DNA from 2 places in the Streptomyces sp. NPDC048504 genome. Region 1 is predicted to be linked to the other one. Evidence: riboswitches for the same ligand, from Rfam matches in the RefSeq annotation. Region 1 holds a riboswitch; the other holds the start of a gene.
The links. A riboswitch is a leader RNA that binds a small molecule or an ion and turns the genes downstream of it on or off. The one in region 1 is predicted to bind glycine.
Positions count from the first base shown of each region.

Region 2: linked by a shared signal. The riboswitch ahead of gcvT (glycine cleavage system aminomethyltransferase GcvT) and the one ahead of gcvP (aminomethyl-transferring glycine dehydrogenase) in region 1 are both predicted to bind glycine.

Region 1 is NZ_JBICXA010000004.1:599,356-606,984, forward strand. It holds gene ACGFY9_RS13575 (ABC transporter ATP-binding protein) at 1-674, shown strand, start outside; gene gcvP (aminomethyl-transferring glycine dehydrogenase) at 750-3,635, opposite strand; glycine riboswitch at 3,824-3,919, opposite strand; gene ACGFY9_RS13585 (PRC-barrel domain-containing protein) at 4,034-4,405, shown strand; gene ACGFY9_RS13590 (DNA polymerase IV) at 5,091-6,659, opposite strand; gene ACGFY9_RS13595 (MerR family transcriptional regulator) at 6,717-7,361, opposite strand; gene ACGFY9_RS13600 (bifunctional nuclease family protein) at 7,578-7,629, opposite strand, start outside.
Region 2 is NZ_JBICXA010000013.1:54,523-62,151, forward strand. It holds gene ACGFY9_RS29575 (L-serine ammonia-lyase) at 153-1,520, opposite strand; gene glyA (serine hydroxymethyltransferase) at 1,613-2,887, opposite strand; gene gcvH (glycine cleavage system protein GcvH) at 2,903-3,280, opposite strand; gene gcvT (glycine cleavage system aminomethyltransferase GcvT) at 3,392-4,534, opposite strand; glycine riboswitch at 4,677-4,776, opposite strand; gene ACGFY9_RS29595 (AAA family ATPase) at 4,926-5,609, shown strand; gene ACGFY9_RS29600 (enhanced serine sensitivity protein SseB) at 5,674-6,459, shown strand; gene ACGFY9_RS29605 (enhanced serine sensitivity protein SseB C-terminal domain-containing protein) at 6,636-7,424, shown strand.

The DNA.
Region 1 (7,629 bases):
ACGCGGCCGCCAAGCCCCGCAGACTCTCCGGCGGCCAGGCCCAACGCGTCGCCGTGGCAAGGGCGTTGGCGACCCGCCCGCGCCTGCTCCTCCTCGACGAACCCCTGGCCGCCCTGGACGCCCGCACCCGCCTCGACGTACGAGCCCAACTCCGCCGCCACCTGGCCGAGTTCGAGGCGGTGGCGGTCCTGGTCACCCACGACCCCCTGGACGCCATGGTGCTGGCCGACCGCCTGGTCGTGATCGAGCACGGCACGATCGTCCAGGAGGGCACCCCCGCTGGCATCGCCCGCCACCCGCGCACGGACTACATCGCCCAACTCGTAGGCCTCAACCTCTACAAGGGCCGATCCGACGGCCACACGGTCACCCTCGACACGGGCCCCACGATCACGACGATGGAGGACCTCCAGGGCGAGGTGTTCGTAGCGTTCCCGCCGAGCGGCGTAACTCTCTACGGCAACCGCCCTACCGCCGCCAGCGCCCGCAATCTCTGGCCCTGCGAGGTAGCGGGCCTGGAAACCCACGGCGACCAGATCCGCGTAGACCTGACCGGCGAACTCCCCCTGACCGCCGACCTCACGACGGTAGCGGCGGCCGAACTGAACCTGCACCAGGGCGCGTTGGTCTGGGCTGCGGTGAAGGCAACCCAGACCCACTCATATCCAACCTGAGCTACAGCGCCCCGAAAGGGGCGCGGGGAACTGCGCGCCCAGCCACAACGGACCCGCAGCCGAAGCTCCGAAACCTCAGTCCTCGTACGCATCCAACGGCGGGCAGGAACACACCAAGTTCCGGTCCCCAAAGGCCTGGTCGATCCTGCGCACCGGCGGCCAGTACTTGTCGGCGACGGACACCCCGGCCGGGAAGACAGCCTCCTCGCGCGAGTACGCGTGCTCCCAATTCCCGCCGAGCGCAGACGCGGTGTGCGGCGCGTTCCGCAACGGGTTGTCCTCAGCCGGCCACTCACCCGCCCCGACCTTCTCGATCTCCCCACGAATGGCGATCATCGCCTCGCAGAACCGGTCCAGCTCGATCAGGTCCTCGGACTCGGTCGGCTCGATCATCAGCGTCCCGGCCACCGGGAACGACATCGTCGGCGCGTGGAACCCGTAGTCGATGAGCCGCTTGGCGATGTCGTCGACGCTGACACCGGTCGCCTTGCTGATCGGCCGCAGATCGATGATGCACTCGTGCGCGACGAGCCCACCGGGCCCGGTGTAGAGCACGGGGTAGTGCGGCTCAAGGCGCTTGGCGATGTAGTTGGCGCTGAGCACCGCCACCTGCGTGGCCCGCTTCAGCCCCTCGCCGCCCATGAGCCGGACGTACGCCCAAGAGATCGGCAGGATCCCGGCGGAACCCCAGGGAGCCGCCGAGATCGGCCCAACTCCCGTCTCGGGCCCGGCCGCCGGCTGCAACGGGTGGTTCGGCAGATACGGCGCGAGGTGCGCACGCACACCCACCGGCCCGACCCCCGGACCACCGCCACCGTGCGGAATGCAGAACGTCTTGTGCAGATTCAGATGCGAGACGTCCCCGCCGAAGTGCCCCGGCTTGGCAAGCCCCACAAGGGCGTTGAGGTTGGCGCCGTCGACGTAGACCTGCCCGCCGGCTTCGTGGACCTGCGCACAGATGTCGGCGACGTGCTCCTCGAACACACCGTGCGTGGACGGGTAAGTGATCATCAGCACCGACAGCTCGTCGCGGTACTGCTCGATCTTCGCCCGCAGATCCTCGACGTCGATCTCACCGTCCTCGGCGGTCTTCACGACGACGACCTTCATCCCGGCCATCACAGCACTCGCGGCATTGGTGCCGTGCGCGGACGACGGGATGAGGCAGACAGTCCGCTGCTCATCGCCATTGGCCCGGTGGTACCCGCGTACGGCGAGCAACCCGGCCAACTCGCCCTGCGAACCGGCATTCGGCTGCAACGACACCTTGTCGTACCCGGTGACCTCGGCGAGCCGCTCCTCCAACTCCCGGATGAGCGTGAGGTATCCCTGCGCCTGCTCGGCGGGCGCGAAGGGGTGCAGCTGCCCGAACTCGGGCCAGGTGACCGGCTCCATCTCGGTGGTCGCGTTGAGCTTCATGGTGCAGGAACCGAGCGGGATCATGCCCCGGTCGAGCGCGTAGTCCCGGTCGGCGAGCCGACGCAGGTACCGCAGCATCGCGGTCTCGGAACGGTGGTCCCGGAACACGGGGTGCGTGAGGTACGCGTCGGTACGCAGCAGCCCCTCGGGCAGCGTGTCCTCGGCGGACACGTCGAGCGCCTCGATGTCCCCGTCGACCCCGAACGCGGTCCATACGGCGGCCAGTTGGGCACGCGTGGTGGTCTCGTCGCAGGCGATGGACACCTGGTCGGCGTCCACGAGGCGCAGGTTGACGCCGTCCTCACGGGCGGCCGCGACGACCTCGGCGGCTCGGCCCGGAACGCGCGCGGTCACGGTGTCGAAGTAGCCGCCGTGCACGACCTCGACACCACCGGCGGTGAGACCGGCGGCGAGGATCGTAGCGTACCGATGCGTCCGCCGCGCGATGCCCTTCAGCCCCTCGGGCCCGTGGTAGACGGCGTACATGCCGGCCATCACCGCGAGAAGCACCTGGGCGGTGCAGATGTTGCTGGTGGCCTTCTCCCGGCGGATGTGCTGCTCGCGCGTCTGCAGGGCGAGGCGGTAGGCCTTGTGCCCGTCGGCGTCGACGGAGACGCCCACGAGCCGCCCGGGCAGGCTGCGCGCGAACTTCTCGCGCACGGCCATGTAACCGGCGTGCGGCCCGCCGAAGCCCATCGGCACCCCGAACCGCTGCGTCGTACCGACCGCGATGTCCGCCCCCAGCTCGCCCGGCGACTTCAGCAGCGTCAGCGCGAGCAGATCGGCGGCGACGGTGACGAGCGCACCGAGCGCGTGCGCCTGCTCGATCAGCGGCTTGATGTCCCGTACGGCACCGGAGGCGCCCGGGTACTGGACGAGCACGCCGTTGATCTCCCGCTCGGCGATCTCGGCCGGGATGCCCTCGCTGAGGTCGGCGACGACGACCTCGACACCAGCAGGCTCAGCGCGGGTCTCGATCACGGCGATGGTCTGCGGCAGCGCGTCCGCGTCGACCAGGAAGAGCCCCTTCTTGTTCTTGCCCATGCGCCGAGACAGCGCCACGGCCTCCGCGGCGGCGGTCCCCTCGTCGAGCAGGGAGGCACCGGAGGTCGGCAGCCCGGTCAGATCGGCGACCATGGTCTGGAAGTTCAGCAGGGCTTCGAGCCGCCCCTGGGAGATCTCCGGCTGATACGGCGTGTAGGCCGTGTACCAAGCCGGGTTCTCCATCACGTTGCGCAGGATCACGGGCGGGGTGAACGTCCCGTAGTACCCGAGCCCGATCATGGAACCGAGGACCTCGTTGCGATCCGCGAGGGACCGCAGCTCGGCCAGCACCTCGGCCTCGGTACGGGCGCCCGGCAGATCGAGAGCGTCGGCGTTCTTGATCACATCCGGGACCGCGGCGGCCGTGAGCTCGTCGAGTGAGCCGTATCCGACCTGCGCGAGCATCTTGGCCCGCGCTTCCTGGTCGGGCCCGATGTGGCGCTGCTCGAACGGGATGCCCTGTTCGAGCTCGGAGAGGGGAATGCGAGGGGCAGTCATTAGGGAGGCCTCCTGGTCGGACACGACCTTCGAGGGCACCACGACAGCGGGGTGCCGGACGGCCTCCCCCTCTGTCATCTCAACCTGAGAGCTTCACCGGGCATCCCGAAGGAACCCGGTTTTCACCGTCGGTGAGAGCGAGAACCGTCGACATTGTCGACGACACCCGCCCTGCTTTCCAGAGTGACCTCGTCCGTGCGGTACGTGAGCCTGAGAGATTCCGGGGAGGATTTGCTCCTTCGGCGCCTCCGATGAAGTCTGGAGGACTCTCCCGCACGGGGTCAGCAGCCGATGGCCAGCCTACCAGCGAGCGTTGAAGCCGAGCTTTCGAGTGGCCACCTTGCCCAATGTGCTCTTTTGTAGTGCTTACGGATGAGTTGCGACCAGGAGGAGGGCCCGTGCAGACCGATATCGATCCGCGCAACCTGATCGGCCGCAAGGCGTTCGACCGCACCGGCGCCAAGATCGGCACGATCGACGAGGTCTACCTCGACGACGCGACCGGCGAACCGGAGTGGGCGGCCATACGCACCGGCCTGTTCTCCAGAGACGCCTTCGTCCCCCTGGAGCCCAGCGAACTGATCGAGGGCACCCTGCACATCCCCTTCGACCGCTCCCTGATCAAGGACGCCCCCGACTTCGGCGTAGGCCGCCACCTCTCCCCGGACCAGGAACTCCAGCTCTACCACCACTACGGCCTCGACGTGGGCCCGCCCCCATCGCTCCCGGACCACGACTTCGGCAAACTGGCGGGCTCCGACGACACGTGACCGGCTTCGGCGGGCGGGGGCGTCGCTGGGCCTTGGAGTCTCCGGGGGCGTTGACGCGCCGGGCTGGGTATCCGGGCGTCACGTGTCCGGGGCGTTGATACGGCGGCGGGGTATCCGGCCTTGACGCCACCAAGGGCATCGGCACAACAAGCGCGACGCTGGACCGCCACGCGTCGTCCGGTGACACCGGCTCGACCTGCGAAACGCCGGGGCTCGGCTCCGCCGACGGCAGCGGCTCAGCAGGCCCGACACCAGAACCCCGCGCAACCGACAGCAGGCGGCTGGCTCTGCGGGACACCGGGGCCCGGCTCGGCCAAGGGCCTCAGCGTGGAAGGCACGATGTCGGAACGCCACGCAACCGATGGCAGCAGCTCGGCTCGCGGAACGCCAGGGCTCGGCACGACCGACGACAGCGGCGTGCCCCGCGGAACACCGGGACCTGGCTCCACCGACCGCACCGGCTCAGCAGGCCCGACACCAGAACCCCGCGCAACCGATGGCAGCGAAGCGTCAGCCAGCTGGTCGGGGCCTCAGCTGTCCAGGGGTGTCTGCGCCGCAGGCAAGGCGTCAGGACACCGCGCGGCCGACGCCGACGGCTAGCAGGCAAGTCACCAGGACCCCGTGCCGACAACGGCAGCTCCTCACCCAGCGACGGTGGCAGCTCGACAGACGGCTCACCGTAGCCTCAGCCCTCCGGGGCCGCCGGCGCCGCCGCAGGCAGGACATCCGGACGCCGCGCGATTGACGCCGACGACTCGCTCGGCCGGTCGTCGGGCCCTGGCGCCGCCAACCGCGTCGGCATCGGCTCCCCAGGCAAGTCACCCGGCTCCCGCCCCGCCAAAGGCAACGGTTCCTCCGACGGTTCACCAGAACCTCGCGCCACCAACCCAGGCGCCGCACCCGGCAACACATCAGGACGCCGCGCCACCAACGGCAACGGCTCCGCCGACTCCAGCTCAGGATCATCGGTCCGGAACGTCCGCACCCGCCCCGGCCCCGAATCCTCCGGCGTCTCGAACCGCACAGTGACCCGCCCCAGCCCGCTCCCCTGTACCCACCCATGCCCGAACCCGGCGTGACGCACATCGTGCCCCGCGGGCCAGTGCCGCTCGGCAGGCGCCGCCGGCTCCTCGCCTCCCTCCTCCTCGGTGTGCTCCTCCTCAAGAAGATCGGCCTGTTCCCCCGCCGCCTGTGCGAACAGGTCCTCCTGCGTGTAGTCGGCGAGCCCGGAGACCCCCACCCCGAGCAGCCGTACCCCACCCGTGGTGTCCACGGAGTCCAGCAACCGGGCCGCCGCCTCCCGCACCACCCCCGGGTCGTCGGTGGGCCCACGCAGCGTCTCGGACCGGGTCAGCGTCGAGAAGTCGTACCGCCGCACCTTCAGCACGATGGTCCGCCCCGACAACCCGGCCGCCCGCAGCCGCCGCACACACCGGTCGACGAGCCGCTGCACCTCCAGGCCCACCCGGATCCGGTCATGGATGTCCACGTCGTACGTGTCCTCGACCGACACCGACTTGGTCTCCCTCTCGGCCACCACGGGCCGCTCGTCGTGCGCCAGCGCCATCGCGTACAGCGCGTGCCCGTGCGCCTTGCCCACCAGCCGTACGAGCTCGTCCTCACCCGCCTCGGCGATCTCGTCGACCGTGGTGATCCCGGCCCGCCGCAGATGATCACCCGTCGCCGGTCCGACCCCCGGCAGCGTGCGCACCGACAGCGGCCCCAGCAATGTCCGCTCGGTCCCGGGCTCGATCATCACGAGTCCGTCCGGCTTGGCCCGCTCGGAGGCGATCTTCGCGATCATCTTTGAGGCGGCGAGGCCCACCGATCCCGTGAGCCCTGTGACCGCCCGTATGTCGGCCCGCAGCCGTGCCCCGGTCACCTGCGCCGACTCCGCGTCCCAGGCCGCTCCCCCGGCCTCCAGGTCCACGAACGCCTCGTCCAGGCTCAACGGCTCCACCAAGGGCGACAGCGCCCGCAGCAGCCCCATCACCTGCTCGCTGATCGCCCGGTAGAACCCGAAGCGCGGCACCAGATACGCCGCGTTCGGAGCGAGCCGGCGCGCCTGGGCCATGGGCATCGCCGAGTTCACCCCGAAGACCCGCGCCTCGTACGACGCCGTGGCGACCACCCCGCGCGGCCCGAGCCCGCCCACCACGACGGCCTTCCCGCGCAGGCTCGGCTTGGACGCCTGCTCCGCCGAGGCGAAGAAGGCATCCATGTCGAGATGCAGGATCGTGGGCGCGCTTCTCACATCTCCGATGCTGCCCTACGCCACTGACAATGCCCCGCTACGGCTCCCGCCGGGCCCTCACACAGCCCGGTTGCGCCGCCTGGCCAGCTCGTCGGCGGGGTTGGCCCCGACGAGCGTCTCACCGGTGTCGACGCGCTCCCCGTGCAGCTGCGACAGGGCGCTCTCGACATCCCGCCACACGACCCCCACGGCGATCCCGAAGACCCCCTGGCCGCCCTGGAGCAGCGCGTGGACCTCGTCCGGCGACGTGCACTCGTAGACCGTCGCTCCGTCGCTCATCAGCGTCATGCGCTCCAGGTCACGGAAGCCGCACTCCCGCAGGTGCAGGACGGCGCTGCGGATGTTCTGCAGCGACACACCCGTGTCGAGGAACCGCTTGACGATCTTCAGGACGACGACATCCCGGAAGCTGTAGAGCCGCTGTGTCCCCGACCCGTGTGCGGGCCGCACGCTGGGCTCGACGAGCCCGGTACGTGCCCAGTAGTCCAGTTGCCGATAGGTGATGCCGGCCGCCGCACAGGCCGTAGGGCCCCGGTAGCCGATCTCCTCGGACGCCATGGACGTCGCCCCTCCGCTGCTCGGCACAGCCGCCGGCCGCTGCGGAATGCGATCGGCCGTACTGCCGTGAAGCGGGTACGGGCCTCTGTCCCCGAAACTGCGTTCCGGGGCACCCCCAGCCGTACCGTCGCCGCTGCTTCTCACGCCGACCTCCGTCCTTGACCTGCCTTCTCGACGGTAGGCAGTCACCAGGGGTGCGTCAACGATCGCCACACTCGGCACGCCGAGTGATAATCACCCAAGGAGTGGTTTCCCGTGTCCCACCGCGGGGAAAGGCTAGCCGAATGCGCTCGCGGAGAGCCGCAGGACGCTCTCACTCGCCGGTGGCAAATGCCGGCATTTTCGCGCCGTCCGCGGCTCTCACTGGCTGTTGGTGCCGAAGTCCTCGGGCGAGATCTGGTCGAGGAACTCG
Region 2 (7,629 bases), on a different contig from region 1:
GCCTTGGGCGAAGCGGAGCAGTGATCGAAGTTGTCACGAATCCCCAGGCCAGACGCCTGTCCCAGGGAGTTTCCAGGGACTTTCCGCCGCGTAAGCAAGGAAGGCCCTGACAGCACTGAAAGAAACGAACGCGCTGGTCAGGTCCTATGTCCTCAGCATTCGATGATGTTCACCGCGAGGCCCCCGCGCGCCGTCTCCTTGTACTTCACGCTCATGTCCGCCCCCGTCTCCTTCATCGTCTTGATGACCTTGTCGAGGGACACCTTGTGCGACCCGTCCCCCCGCATGGCCATCCGTGCGGCGGTGACCGCCTTCACCGCGGCCATGCCGTTGCGTTCGATGCAGGGGATCTGGACGAGGCCGCCGACGGGGTCGCAGGTGAGGCCGAGGTTGTGTTCCATGCCGATCTCGGCGGCGTTCTCGACCTGCTCGGGGGAACCGCCGAGGACCTCGGCCAACGCGCCCGCCGCCATCGAGCAGGCGGAGCCGACCTCGCCCTGGCAGCCGACCTCGGCGCCGGAGATGGAGGCGTTCTCCTTGAAGAGCATGCCGATGGCGCCGGCCGAGAGCATGAAGCGGACCACGCCCTCCTCGTCGGCGCCCGGCACGAAGTTGATGTAGTAGTGCAGGACGGCCGGGATGATGCCGGCGGCGCCGTTCGTGGGGGCGGTGACCACGCGGCCGCCCGCCGCGTTCTCCTCGTTCACGGCCATCGCGTAGAGCGTGATCCACTCCATCGCGTGCGCCAACGGGTCACCCTCCGCCCGGAGTTGGCGTGCCGACATGGCGGCCCTGCGGCGGACCCGGAGGCCGCCCGGCAGGATGCCCTCCCGCGACATGCCCCGCGAGACGCACGCCTGCATCACGCGCCAGATCTCCAGCAGCCCGGCCCGGATCTCCTCCTCCGTGCGCCAGGCGCGCTCGTTCTCCAGCATCAGCGCGGAGATCGACAGACCCGTCTCCTGAGTGAGGCGCAGCAGCTCGTCGCCCGTGCGGAAGGGGTACTTGAGGACCGTGTCGTCCAGCTTGATGCGGTCGGCGCCGACCGCCTCCTCGTCGACGACGAAACCGCCGCCCACCGAGTAGTACGTCTTGGACAGCAGCTCGGTGCCCGCCGCGTCGTACGCCCACAGCGTCATGCCGTTCGCGTGGTACGGCAGGGTTTTGCGGCGGTGCAGCTTCAGGTCGGAGTCGTAGGAGAACGGGATCTCGTGCTCGCCGAGGAGGCGGATGCGGCCCGACTCCTTGATCTGCTCGACCCGTTCGTCCGCGCCCTCCACGTCCACCGTGCGCGGCGACTCGCCCTCCAGGCCGAGCAGCACCGCCTTCGGAGTGCCGTGCCCGTGGCCGGTCGCGCCGAGGGAGCCGTACAGCTCGGTGCGGACGGAGGCGACGGAGTCCAGCAGGTCCTCGTTGCGCAGCCGGCGCGCGAACATGCGGGCCGCCCGCATCGGGCCGACCGTGTGGGAGCTGGACGGGCCGATGCCGATCGAGAACAGGTCGAAGACCGAGATGGCCACGGTGACTCCTCAGAACGCGGGACGAGCAAGGTGGTGCAAGGGGGTGGGACACCGCGCACACCTTCCAGTGTGCGCGGCGCCCCGGCGGGCGACTACAGCCCGGGATACAGCGGGTACTTCTCCGCCAGCGCGGTCACACGGGCCTTCAGACCCTCCACGTCGGCCTCCCCGAAGGGACTGGGCGCCTTGAGCGTCTCGGCGATGACGTCCGCGACCTCGGCGAAGTCCTCGGCCGTGAAACCGCGGGTCGCCAGCGCCGGCGTGCCGATGCGCAGGCCGGACGTGACCATCGGGGGCCGCGGGTCGTTCGGGACGGCGTTGCGGTTGACCGTGATGCCGACCTCGTGGAGCCGGTCCTCGGCCTGCTGACCGTCGAGTTCGGAGTTCCGCAGGTCGACCAGGACGAGGTGCACGTCCGTGCCGCCCGACAGGACGTCGACCCCTACGGCCTTCACGTCGTCCCGCACCAGGCGCTCGGCCAGCAGCCGCGCACCCTCCACGGTACGCCGCTGCCGCTCCTTGAAGTCCTCGCTCGCCGCGACCTTGAAGGAGACCGCCTTCGCGGCGATCACATGCTCCAGCGGACCGCCCTGGAAGCCCGGGAAGACGGAGGAGCTCAGCTTCTTCGCGAACTCCTTCTTCGCCAGGATGATGCCGCCGCGCGGGCCGCCCAGCGTCTTGTGGGTCGTGGACGTGACGACATCGGCGTACGGCACCGGGTTCGGGTGCAGACCCGCGGCCACCAGGCCTGCGAAGTGCGCCATGTCGACCCACAGGAAGGCCTCGACCTCGTCCGCGATCCGGCGGAACTCCGCGAAGTCCAGCTGGCGCGGGTACGCCGACCAGCCCGCGATGATCACCTTCGGCCGGTGCTCCTTGGCGAGCTTCTCCAGCTCGGCCATGTCGACCAGGCCGGTCGTCGGGTCCACGTGGTAGGCGACCACGTCGAACTGCTTGCCGGAGAAGTTCAGCCGCATTCCGTGGGTCAGGTGACCCCCGTGCGCCAGGTCCAGGCCGAGGATCGTGTCGCCGGGCTTGGCCAGCGCGAACAGGGCGGCCTGGTTCGCGGAGGCGCCCGAGTGGGGCTGCACATTGGCGTACTCGGCGCCGAACAGCTCCTTGACCCGGTCGATCGCGATCTGCTCGGCCACGTCGACGTACTCGCAGCCGCCGTAGTAACGACGGCCCGGGTACCCCTCCGCGTACTTGTTGGTGAGGACCGAGCCCTGCGCCTCCATCACCGCGACCGGAGCGAAGTTCTCCGAGGCGATCATCTCCAGCGTGGACTGCTGCCGGCGCAGCTCGGCGTCGACCGCGGCGGCGATGTCCGGGTCGAGCTCGTGCAGGGGCGTGTTCAGAACAGACATCAGGTGTACGACTCCTCAGCCGGCGGAAAACGCGGTGTACTCGTCGGCGGAGAGGAGGTCGCCCGGCTCCTCCGCGACGCGCACCTTGAACAGCCAGCCGCCCTCGAAGGGGGCCGAGTTCACCAGTGACGGGTCGTTCACCACGTCCTCGTTGATCTCGGTGACCTCGCCGCCGACGGGCGAGTACAGGTCGGACACCGACTTCGTCGACTCCAGCTCACCGCAGGACTCGCCCGCGGTCACCGTGGAGCCGACATCGGGGAGCTGGGCGTAGACGACATCGCCGAGCGCGTTGGCCGCGAACTCGGTGATGCCGACCGTCGAGACGCCGTCCTCGGCGACCGACAGCCACTCGTGCTCCTTGCTGTAGCGCAGCTGCTGGGGGTTGCTCATGGCCTGAATTCTCCTGTACGCGGGGGAGTGCTGATGAATGGGGGACAACGGAGGACATCGGCAGGCAGGGGCGATCCGCCCGGGGTCACAGACGTGACGCTACGACGACTGTCACTTCTCGCGCTTGTAGAACGGCAGCGCCACGACCTCGTACGGCTCGTGACTGCCCCGGATGTCCACGCCGACACCGGCCGTGCCCGGCGCCGAGTGCGCGGCGTCGACGTAGGCCATGGCGATCGGCTTGCCCAGCGTGGGGGAGGGGGCGCCGGAGGTGACCTCGCCGATGACCTGGCCGTCGGCGACCACGGAGTACCCGGCGCGCGGGACCCGGCGGCCCTCGGCGACGAGCCCGACGAGGACGCGCGGCGGCTGTGAGGCGGCGCGCTCGGCGGCGGCCTCCAGGGCGCTGCGCCCGACGAAGTCGCCGTCCTTCTCGAACTTCACGACCCGGCCGAGCCCGGCGTCGAAGGGGGTCAGCTCCGTGCTCAGCTCGTGCCCGTACAGCGGCATGCCCGCCTCCAGTCGCAGCGTGTCCCGGCAGGACAGTCCGCAGGGGACCAGCCCGACGCCCTCGCCGGCCTCGGTCAGCGCCTGCCACAGCTCGACGGCGTGCTCCGGCTTCACGAACAGCTCGAAGCCGTCCTCGCCGGTGTACCCGGTGCGGGCGATCAGCGCGGGGACGCCCGCGACCGTGCCGGGCAGACCGGCGTAGTACTTCAGGCCGTCGAGGTCGGCGTCGGTGAGCGACTTGAGGATGCCGGGGGACTCGGGCCCCTGGACGGCGAGCAGGGCGTACGCGTCACGGTCGTCACGGACCACGGCGTCGAAGCCGTCGCTCCGCTCGGTGAGCGCGTCCAGCACCACCTGCGCGTTGGAGGCGTTGGCCACGACCATGTAGTCAGAAGACGCAGCCTCGGTCTCGGCGAGCCGGTAGACGATCAGGTCGTCCAGGATGCCGCCGTCGGCCCGGCAGATCATGGTGTAGCGGGCGCGGCCGGGGCCCACGGAGGCGATGTTGCCGACGAGGGCGTAGTTGAGGAGACGGGCCGCGTCCGGGCCCGTGACGGTGATCTCGCCCATGTGGGAGAGGTCGAAGAGGCCGGCCTTCGTGCGGACAGCGAGGTGCTCGTCGCGCTCGGAGCCGTAGCGCAGCGGCATGTCCCAGCCGGCGAAGTCGGTCATCGTCGCACCGAGCGAGCGGTGCAGCGCGTCGAGCGCGGTGCGGCGCTTCTCAGGGGTGGCGGTACTGCTCATCGGTCGGTCTCCCAAGGCATGACGGCGAGGTCGTTCCTCCCCATCTGTCATCGGGACCTGAGAGGTTCGCCATGACCGCACGGGCCATGGGTTGCACCTTGGGTGGGACCACCGTCACCGGCGGTCCGCTTTTCAGATGTGCCTCGCCCGCGCGGTAACGGGGCCTGAGAGATTCAAGGGAGGGACTTGCTCCTTCGGCGCCCCAGGTGATGTACGACTGGGGACTCTCCCGCGCGGATTCAAGCGGCCGGTATGCAGTTAGGCGGGCACATCATCGCACAGGCTTTGTAACAGGCCTGTGGCTGGACGCGAACGGAACCGCGAGACACCGTGCATTACCTTCTCTTTACGTTCAGTGGGGAGAACCTTTCCTGACCCCGCAGGGAGGACGATCACGGTGACAAGGACCACGGTGTACGCCACGACCTCGGCCGTAGCGCTGCCCAAGCAGCCCTCGGCCCCGGCCAGGGAGGCATGCCCGGCCCGCCCGGTACCGACGGTCCGCGATCTCCGCGAGCGCGCCGGCCACAGCCCGCACGGACTCCGCTTCGGCCCCCGCGACCTGGTCGTGGTCACCGGCCTGCCCGGCAGCGGCAAGTCCACACTGATGCGGCGAGCGGTGGCGGGCGGCGACGGCGTCCGAGTCGACAGCCAGGACACCCGCGACCGCTGGGACGCCCGCATGTCCGGCTTCCTCCCCTATGCGATCTACCGCCCCCTGGTCCGCCTCGCCCACTACGCCGGACTGCGCCGCGCGCTGCGTTCCGCGTCCGGAGCCGTCGTGCACGACTGCGGTACGCAGACCTGGGTGCGCGGCTGGCTGGCCCGCGCCGCCGGGCGCCGGGGCGGCACACTGCACCTGGTGTTCCTCGACGTCACCCCGGACACCGCGCTCGACGGCCAGCGCGAGCGGGGCCGCGGAGTCTCGCGGTACGCGTTCCTGCGCCACCGCAGGGCCGCCGCTCGCCTGTTGCGCGCGGTGGAGCGCGGCGACCTGCCGCACGGAGTGGGTTCGGCGGTCCTCCTGGACCGGGACGCGGCGGACGTGCTGCGCCGGATCGACTTCGCGGACTGAGCCGCTAGCCTTTTCAGCCACAGCAGGGTTACAGCAGGCGGTTTCACCAGCAGGCGGTAGGTAGATGGACTTCCCGGCGGACTTCCCCGGTCAGGCGTACCCCCACCCCCATCCGCACGGCGGTTGGCCGGGCAACGAGCTGGAGGAGGTGCTCTCGGCGTCCCTCGGCATGCCCACGGCCGGCGGCCGGATCGTCGAGGTGCTCGGCCGCAGCTTCGTCTGGGTCCCGCTCCCCAGCGGCGGCGGCCCGCAGACCGGTCCCCTGGACCTGCCGACGCTGGACATCGAGGGGCAGGCGTACGTCCCGGTCTTCAGCTCCGAGGAGCAGTTCCGCCAGGTCGTCGGCTCGCATCTGTCGTTCACGATCGCGCCCGCGGTGGAGTTCGCCCGCGGGCTGCCCCCGCAGGTCGGCATCGCGGTGAACCCGGGCGGCATGGTCGGCGTCCCGCTGCCGCCCCTCGCGGTGGCCGAGCTGTGCCGCATCGGCCGCACCGCCCTCGACGGTCCCACCAGTGGCGGCCGCGTCCGCCTCTTCGAACCCGACTGGCAGGACGACCCGGTCGACTTCCTCGCCGCCGCCTCCGCCGAGTTCGCCGCGATCGGCGTCGTCGGCTCGGCCCGCCGCTGCCTGGCCTCGATCGAGACGGCCGCCCCGGTCATGTTCGTAGGCGTAGAACTCACCAACTGGGACGGCGACTTGAGAGCGGCCCCGATGGAAGCGCTTGCCCGAGCCCTGGGCCAGGTAACGGTCCAGTGGCAGGTCAACCTGGTCCTCCTGGACGTAACCCAGGACCCGGTGGCGGACTGGATGCGCCAGACGGTACGTCCTTTCTATACACAGGGTCACTAGCAAGCTCGCAAGGGGCAACCAACCCAGGGGCGCGGGGCTGTGTCGATTTGCGGCTCCGCCGCGTGGGCGCGCCCAGCCACGAACGACCCGCACTCGCCAACGCACACAAGGCCCCCACCCTTTGGGCGCTTAAGCTGTTTCCCAACGCAGGCCAACTACCAGAAGGGGCGGTACACGTGAGCGCCAGCGGCACCGCGACCGGCCAGGTCGAGCACATGCTGCGCCAGGTGACGCCCGGGCGCTACGACGCCTACGAGGCGCTCCTCCGCGCCCTCGCGACCCCCCACTCCGGTCAGATCTGGATGCTCCTGTGGCACGGCCAGTCCGGCTCCCCGGACGCCCAGTACGGAAACATGCAGGTCGACAAGTACGGCTACGCCCCCTGCGTCACCTCCGCCCAGGAACTCTCGGCGAGCGGCTGGAACCGCTCCTACGAGGTGGTCGACGGCCTCGACGTGGCCCGCACCCTCTACCCCGACCACTTCGGGCTCTGGCTCAACCCGCACGCGCCGGGCGGCGGCGTCGGCATTCCCTGGCTCGACCTCCGCCGGATCGCCACCGGCCTGGAACGCCAGCCGGCCGGCCCCCTGCGCCTGTCGGAACCGGGCATCGAGATCCCGCAGTTCTACGCCCTGCTCACACAGAACGCCCACCGCACCCCGGCGGTCCGCGCGCTGCGCCGCGCCTGGGTGCAGCCCGCGCTCGGAGCGCCGTATCTCGCGATCGGGCTGGACGTCTACGACACCAGCCCGCCCGCCGTCGACTCGGTGCGCGGCATGATGCAGCAGTCGATCGGCGCGGTCCCGGACGGGCTGCCGGTGTCGACCGTGGCGATGTCCGACGACTACGACCCGGTCGCGCTCTGGCTGCGGGCGAACGCCCGCCCGTTCTACGACCGTGAGGCGCACGCGGCGCCCGCCCAGGCGGGTGGGTACGGATACCCACCCGTCCGTGGTGGATACTGAACCCGCGAGTCCTCTTCCCAGCTTCTCCGCAGGATTTACGTCTACGACACATTTCTTCGCGCGTAGACGGCGGTGTGGTGCCCCGAAAGACGCCGAATCTCCATTCTGTCCCATCTGTCCGGCGTCCGAGGGGCGTTACCCACTGTTCGGATAACGGAATCCCTAGTTAAGCATCACGGTTGCGCATACTTTCGCCGTCAGGCCT